Regions from separate parts of the Massilia sp. genome, predicted to be linked through region 2. Evidence: predicted binding sites of a transcription regulator. Region 2 holds the regulator's gene; each other region holds the start of a gene.
What was found. Region 2 encodes FliA, which starts transcription of late flagellar genes. Its sites were predicted from a motif close to CTAAAGTTTNNNNNNNNNNNGCCGNTA; they were not measured.
Positions count from the first base shown of each region.

Region 1: the regulator FliA is predicted to act here: its motif matches at 1,267-1,293, upstream of fliD (flagellar filament capping protein FliD).
Region 3: the regulator FliA is predicted to act here: its motif matches at 1,175-1,201, upstream of ACK4S9_RS07120 (flagellar protein FliT).

Region 1 covers NZ_JBKBOV010000052.1:21,825-24,087, forward strand. Annotated here, with positions in the region: gene fliD (flagellar filament capping protein FliD) at 1-1,231, opposite strand, end outside; gene ACK4S9_RS20700 (flagellar protein FlaG) at 1,410-1,763, opposite strand; gene ACK4S9_RS20705 (flagellin) at 1,853-2,263, opposite strand, start outside.
Region 2 covers NZ_JBKBOV010000008.1:27,656-29,918, reverse strand. Annotated here, with positions in the region: gene ACK4S9_RS06535 (MinD/ParA family protein) at 1-760, shown strand, start outside; gene ACK4S9_RS06530 (RNA polymerase sigma factor FliA) at 784-1,521, shown strand; gene ACK4S9_RS06525 (flagellar motor protein) at 1,503-2,246, shown strand; gene motD (flagellar motor protein MotD) at 2,256-2,263, shown strand, end outside.
Region 3 covers NZ_JBKBOV010000009.1:1,151-3,413, forward strand. Annotated here, with positions in the region: gene ACK4S9_RS07115 (HDOD domain-containing protein) at 1-665, shown strand, start outside; gene ACK4S9_RS07120 (flagellar protein FliT) at 842-1,123, opposite strand; gene ACK4S9_RS07125 (M1 family metallopeptidase) at 1,448-2,263, shown strand, end outside.

The DNA of each region.
Region 1 (2,263 bases), on a different contig from region 2:
CGGTCTTGTTCGAGGTCAGCACCAGGTGGTAGGGGTTGTCGCCGCCGTCGGACACGATGGTGGCGGTGACGCCGATGTTGGCCTTGTTGATGGCGTCGCGGATGCCCTGCAGCGACTGGTCGCCGGCCTCGAGCGTCACGGTGCCGCTGGCTTGCGCGCCGTCCTGGCTGAAGGTGGCGCCGCCGAGGTAGCTGCCGGCGGGGCCGGCGCTGAAGCCGGCGGCGGCCGGGTTGCTGCCGCCGACCAGGATCTGGCTGCCGTCGGTGGAGCTCAGGGTCACGCCGGCGGTGGTGGTGGCGCTGGTGCCGGTATTGGCCACGCCGGTTCCCTTCAGGCCGCCGGTGGCGCCGCCGCTGCCGCCGATGATTTCGGCGACGGTCAGGTTGGAGCCGTCCGCCGCGGTGAACTGCAGGGTGCCGGCGGCGGCCGTGCCGGTGAAGCTGATATTGGCGGCGGCCAACGCGGCGCTGACGGTGCCGTCGGTCAGGGCGGCATCGATCTGGGCCTTGCCAAGCGAGGAGCCGGTGCCGGCCTGCGACACGATCTGCACGCCGCCGACCGTCAAGGCATAGCTGGAGGTGGCGGTGGTCGTGACGGTGCCGAAGCCGGCGAACAGGTTGGCCGCGCTGCTTGCGGTGCCGGCCTTGGCGGTCACGCCGGTGGTGTCGCTTTTCGCATTGATCGCTTCCGCCAGTTGCGCTGCGCTGCGGGTCGCGCCGCTGGTGGTGATGGCGGTGCCGTTGAGCGTCAGGGAGCCGTTGCTGATGCCGGTGCCGGCGGTCGAGGCGCTCAGCTGGCCGCCGGCCACGCCGAAGGTGCCGCCGCCGATGCTGCCGAACTGGAAGGTCAGGGTGGTTTTGGCGCCGGCGCCGATGGTCGCGCTCATGCTGGCGCGGCCGGCCGTGCTCAGGCTCTGGGCCGAGGCCATCTGGGTCACGTTGATCTTGTATTTGCCGGCAACCGCGCCGGCGCCGGCGGTGCCGCCCAGGATGTCCTTGTTGCCGCTGCTGGTGTTCAGCGCGCTGAAGGTCGAGGGAGAGTTCAGCGAAGTCAGTGCGCCCTGGAAGGCGCCCACCGCCGCGCTGACTTTGCTCAGCGCGTTCATGCGCGCCTGCAGTGCGGCGGACTTCTTGTCGAAGTTGGCCAGCGGCGCCGCTTCGGCCTGCATCAGCTTGCTGATGATGCCGTCGACGTCGAGCCCGGAACCGATGCCGCTTGAACTGATGCCCACTTTGTTTCTCCCGTGAAAGCGATAATGTAAGTCATTATCGACAGAAGCAAACCGGACTTAAGAGTGGGAAATGTGTCCTAATTCAATTAGTAGGACATGGAGAAGAGGACGTTGACAGGCATGCAAGCCGGTGCCTCCCTGGTGGAGGGCGGGCACCGGGCTGCAAGCCGGACCGTCTTCAGGCGGTCTGGCTGATCAGGAGACCGCGCATCTTGTCGATGGATTTGGCGATCTCGAGCGCTTCGACCGAAGGAATCTGGCGCACCACTTCGCGGGTACCTTCGTCGATGATCTTGACCACGATTTCCTTGCTGTCTTCGTCGATCGCGAATTCCAGGCTCTGCGACGAGGCGCGCATGCTTTCATTGATCTTCCCGACGGCATCGACGACCTGTTCGCGCGAAGGCGGGGGCGCCTCCTGCGCTTGCGCCGGCCGGGCCTTGGCGGGCTGGACGTTCTGCTGCTCGAGTGCTGGAAGCGTGCGCTCTTCCAGGCGCTGCGCCACGGATGAGCCAAGAGATTGGATGTTCATGGGACTTCCCTAAGCAAAAATCCCCGGCTGAATTTCTTCAGCCGAGGAGCCGTTTGACTACACGGATGGACTGGTTAGTCCGTCAACCATTAGCCACGCAGGAGCGACAGGACACCGTTCGGCAGCGAGTTCGCCTGGGCCAGCATCGAGGTGCCGGCCTGCTGCAGAATCTGGCCGCGGGTCATTTTCGCGGTTTCAGCAGCGAAGTCGGTGTCGACGATGCGGCTGCGCGATGCCGACAGGTTCTCGGTCGACGACGACAGGTTCGAGATCGCCGATTCGAAGCGCGACTGCAGTGCACCGTACTCGGCGCGCTGGCTGTTGACTGCCGACAGTGCCGCATCGGCGGTCTTGATGGCGGCCTGGGCGCCATCGAAGGTGCTGATGTCGAGGTTGGCCACCGACTTCAGGGCCGAGGCGCCGCCAAGGTTCATGGTGGTGGTTGCATCGGCCACCGAGAAGCTCTTGTCGGAGTTCAGGGTGATCTTGCCCATCGCGGT
Region 2 (2,263 bases):
GCAGGGCCCGCGCCCGCGCATCGTCACGTTCTTGTCCGCCACGCCTGAAGACGACAAGGGCGCCATGCTGGTCAACCTGGGCGCCTCGCTGGCCCAGTTGGGCAACGACGTGCTGATCGTCGACGCCTGCGAACGCGACTACGGCGTGGCGCGCCGCCTGGGCCTGAACCGCGCCGCCACCCTGGCGGCGGTGGCGCGCCAGGAGGTTGGCCTGAACCAGGTCATCCACCAGGTGCCGCAAGGATTTTCTGTGGTGACGCTGAAAGGCCCCGCCGGAATGACGGCAAACGACGATGCGCGCCGCCTGGCCAAGACCTTCGACGTGCTGGTGGCGCAGGCCGGCATCGTGATGGTCGACGGCGAACTGGGACCAGGCGGCGAGTTTCCGCTGCCGCTGATGGCCAGTTCCGAGATCGTGGTGCAGGTCGGTACCTCCGCCGCCTCGATCACGAATGCCTACGCGCTGATCAAGCGCCTGGCCCAGCAGCTGGGCCGCCGTCCCTTCGGCATCCTGGTGACCGGCGCGACGGAGGCCGAGGCCAAGGTGGTATACGATAATATGTCTGCTGCGGCAACACGTTACCTGGCGGTCAGCCTGAGCTCGATGGGCTCGGTGCCGGCCGACGAGTACCTGCACCGGGCCGCGCGCCTGGGCCGGGCGGTGGTCGATGCCTTCCCGCTGGCGGGGGCCTCGGTCGCGTTCCGGCGCCTGGCGGGCAAGTTCGCGCTGCACGCGATGCCGGGCATGGGACGTACCTAGAGAAGAAGAGAAAAGCAGAACGCATGTACACGGTCAAAGGGAAAGCGGACAAGAACCATTTGCTGACGGAGCACATGCCGTTGGTGAAGCGCCTTGCCCACCACATGAAGGCCAAGCTGCCGCCTTCGGTGGAAGTCGATGACCTGGTCCAGGCCGGCATGATGGGCCTGCTCGACGCGATCAACCGCTACGAAGACAACCACGGCGCCCAGTTCGAGACCTATGCGGTGCTGCGCATCCGCGGCGCCATGCTCGACGAACTGCGCAACAGCGACTGGATGCCGCGTTCCACGCGCCAGAACATGCGCAAGGTCGAGGCCGCGATGGAGGCGCTGCAGCAGCGCCTGGGCCGTCCGGCCAGCGAATCCGAGATCGCCAAGTCGCTCAAGATGTCGCTCGCCGACTACCAGGAGATGCTGGGCGACGGCGGCGGCCACCAGCTGCTGTACTACGAAGACTTCCACGACCAGGGCGAGGACGGGGGCAGCGACAGCTTCCTCGACCGCTATGCGGTGGACGACAGCGATCCGCTGCGCAGCCTGCTCGATACGGGCTTCCGCCAGGCCGTCATCGACGCCATCGACAACCTGCCGCCGCGCGAGAAGATGCTGATGGGCCTCTACTACGAGGAAGAACTCAACCTGAAGGAGATCGGCGCCGTCATGGGCGTGAGCGAGTCGCGGGTGTCGCAGCTGCACACCCAGGCCGTGTCGCGCCTACGTGCCACGCTGCGGGAGCAATTGTGGACTGGGCCAGCGTAGCCGGCCTGGTGCTCGCGATTGCGGGCATCTTCATCGGCCATACGCTGGACGGCGGCAAGTTCGCTTCGCTGATCCATCCGTCCGCCTTTGCCATCGTGGTGATTGGCACCTTCGGCGCCACCCTGCTGCAGAGCGAGCGGCGCAGCTTCATGCTGGGCCTGCGCATGCTGCGCTGGGTCTTCGTGCCGCCCAAGTCCACGCGTGAGCTGCTTTCGCGCGAGATCGCGCTGTGGAGCCTGTCGGCGCGGCGCGACGGCCTGCTCTCGCTCGAGCAGTACATGGGCACCAAGGATAAATTCGTCCAGAAGGGCCTGCGCCTGGTGGTCGACGGCATCCAGCCCGACAAGCTGCGCAGCCTGCTCGAGAACGAGATCAACGCCTACGAATTCTCGCAGCGCCAGGCGGCGCGCATCTGGGAGTCGGCGGCCGGCTATGCGCCCACCATCGGCATCCTGGGCGCGGTGCTGGGCCTGATCCACGTGATGGAAAACCTGTCGGATCCGTCGCGCCTGGGCTCGGGCATCGCGGTCGCCTTCGTCTCCACCGTGTACGGCGTGGGACTGGCCAACCTGTTCTTCCATCCGGTCGGGAACAAACTGAAAGCCATCGTCAGCGACAAGGTGGCCCAGTACGAGATCCTCGCCGAAGTCTTCCACGACCTCGCCACCGGCGACCACACCCGCGTGGTCGACGAACGGGTGGCGAGCCTGCTCACGCGCCACTAGGGCCACGACATGGCGCG
Region 3 (2,263 bases), on a different contig from region 2:
GGTTGGCCGCCCAGGTGGCCGAGGACGTGGTGCTGACGGCCGAAGTGCTGCGCGAGGCCAACAGCGCCTATTACCGGCCCGTCACCCCGATCAAGACCCTGGACGCCGCCATCATGCTGCTCGGGCAGAACGGCCTGCGCATGCTGCTGGCGCGGGTTGCCTTCCGGCCCGTGATCAAGCTGCACGAGGCGGGCTTCGCCCGGCGCGCGGCGCCCCTGGTGTGGAACCATTCGGAAAAATGCGCGGTGGCGGCGAGCCTGATGGCCTCGGCGGTGGCGGCCGACATTTTCGAGTCCTGCCTGGCCGGGCTGATGCAGGACGTCGGGCTGATCGTCGCCTTCCGGCTGGCCGACCGCGTCTGCCAGAACGGCAAGCTGCCGGCTAGCGAAGCCTTTGGGGTGGAGCTGCTGGCGCGCAGCCGGCAGTTGTCGGCGGTGATCGCCAGGCATTGGGATTTCCCGGACACGGTGGCCGAGGCGATCGCCAGTGCGGGCGATCCGACAGGGACGAACCTGGCGCAGGCGCTGGCGCAGGGGGATCGCATCGCCAAGCTGCGCCTCTTGATCGATGCCGGCAAGCTGTCCGAGGACGACGCGCTCGTCACGGAAGGGCTCAACAGTTACCAGCGGCGCTGCCTGGGCAAGCTGAGCAATCTCGAATCGTAGGGGTGATCTGGTCCAGTGGACCAGATCACGCTTCGCGGACCGCGCGTTCAACCGGTCATTGATCAGCCGCGCCACTGTTCACCCGAGATTTGAACGCGCGGCCGGGAGACCCGGCCACCCTACGCCAAAAACAAAGGCGCCTCGCGGGCGCCTTCTTCTTGATTTGCGTTACTGAATCAGTGCGCGCACATCGCGCGGTCCAGTTGCCCCATCCAGGGCTCGGTCACCTCGCGGATCGCGCGGTCATTGGCCATCAGTTGCTTGAGCAGGTCGATCTTGCGCTGGCGCTTGGCGCCGTCGAGCGCCGGTACGCCGCCGATCGCGGCGCCCGCGGCGACCGCCGCCTGCACGTTCAGCTTGTCGAAACCGGTCCAGTCGCCAGCCTCGGCGGCGCCCTTCATCTGGCTGCTCAGGCCAGCAAGGTTTTCGTACATCGAGAGGACGTCGTTCGAGGTCATGTTGGCACCAAGGCAATCAACGCCGGCCGGATTGCCGGGTATCTAAGGCGTTTACGGATGGGCTTTCGGGAACTTTAGGCTTTTTCGAAAATTTTTTTGATTTTTTTCGGCAGATGAAAATGTTGCTATTCATGCATGTTCAATCCGCCTCGCATGCTCCGGACCGCGCCCGCCATTCCCCGGTTTGCGCAGCCTGGCCCCGTTTTTTGCAGTCTGTCGCAATCCGCGCGCAGGCGGCGCCCGGCTTTCCTACAGTGCGTGCTGGGTCTTTGCGCCAAAGCGCGCAGGGGCCGACAAATAAAAACAGATGCGAGAGAGAGACTTATGAGAGACATGCCAGTCGCGCGGGCGCGCAAGGCTGCCGCCGCGCTTGCCTTGGCCCTGGGCGCCGCCACGGCGCAGGCCGAGGCGCCATTTTCATTCGCGGCCACGCCGGGCAAGCTGCCGAAGGACGTGGTGCCGCTGCAGTACGACGCCCACCTGGTGCCGGACCTCGCCACCAACAGCTTCCACGGCACCCAGACGGTCGAGATCGAGGTTTTAAAGCCGACCTCGACCATCATGCTGAATGCCGACAACATGCAGATCGACGCCGCTTCGCTGTCTGGCAAGGGCATCGGCAAGCTGCCGCTCGAGCCCATCCTCGACAGGCAGCAGCAGACCCTGCGCTTCGCGCTGCCCCAACCGCTGGCGCCGGGCAAGTACCAGCTGGCGCTGGCCTTCCGCGGCCAGATCAACCGCGAAGGGCGCGGCCTGTTCTACGTGAACTACAAGGCGGGCGGGAACGACAAGAAGCTGATCGCCACCACCATGGCGCCGACCGACGCGCGCCGCATGCTCCCGACCTGGGACGAGCCGGCCTTCCGCGCCCGCTTCAAGCTCACGGTCGACGTGCCGGGCAATTTCAAGGCCTACTCGACCACGCCGATCGACAAGCGCGAAGACCTCGGCGGCGGCATGCAGCGCATCAGCTTCGGCAACACCCCGAAGATGCCGAGCTACCTGGTGGTGCTGGTGGCTGGCGAACTCGAACGTTTGTCCGCCAGGCAGGACGGCGTCGACATCGGCATCGTCACCACCGAAGGCAAGCTCGGCTCGGCCGCCTTCGCCCTGGGGGCCACGCGCGACCTGCTGCGCTAC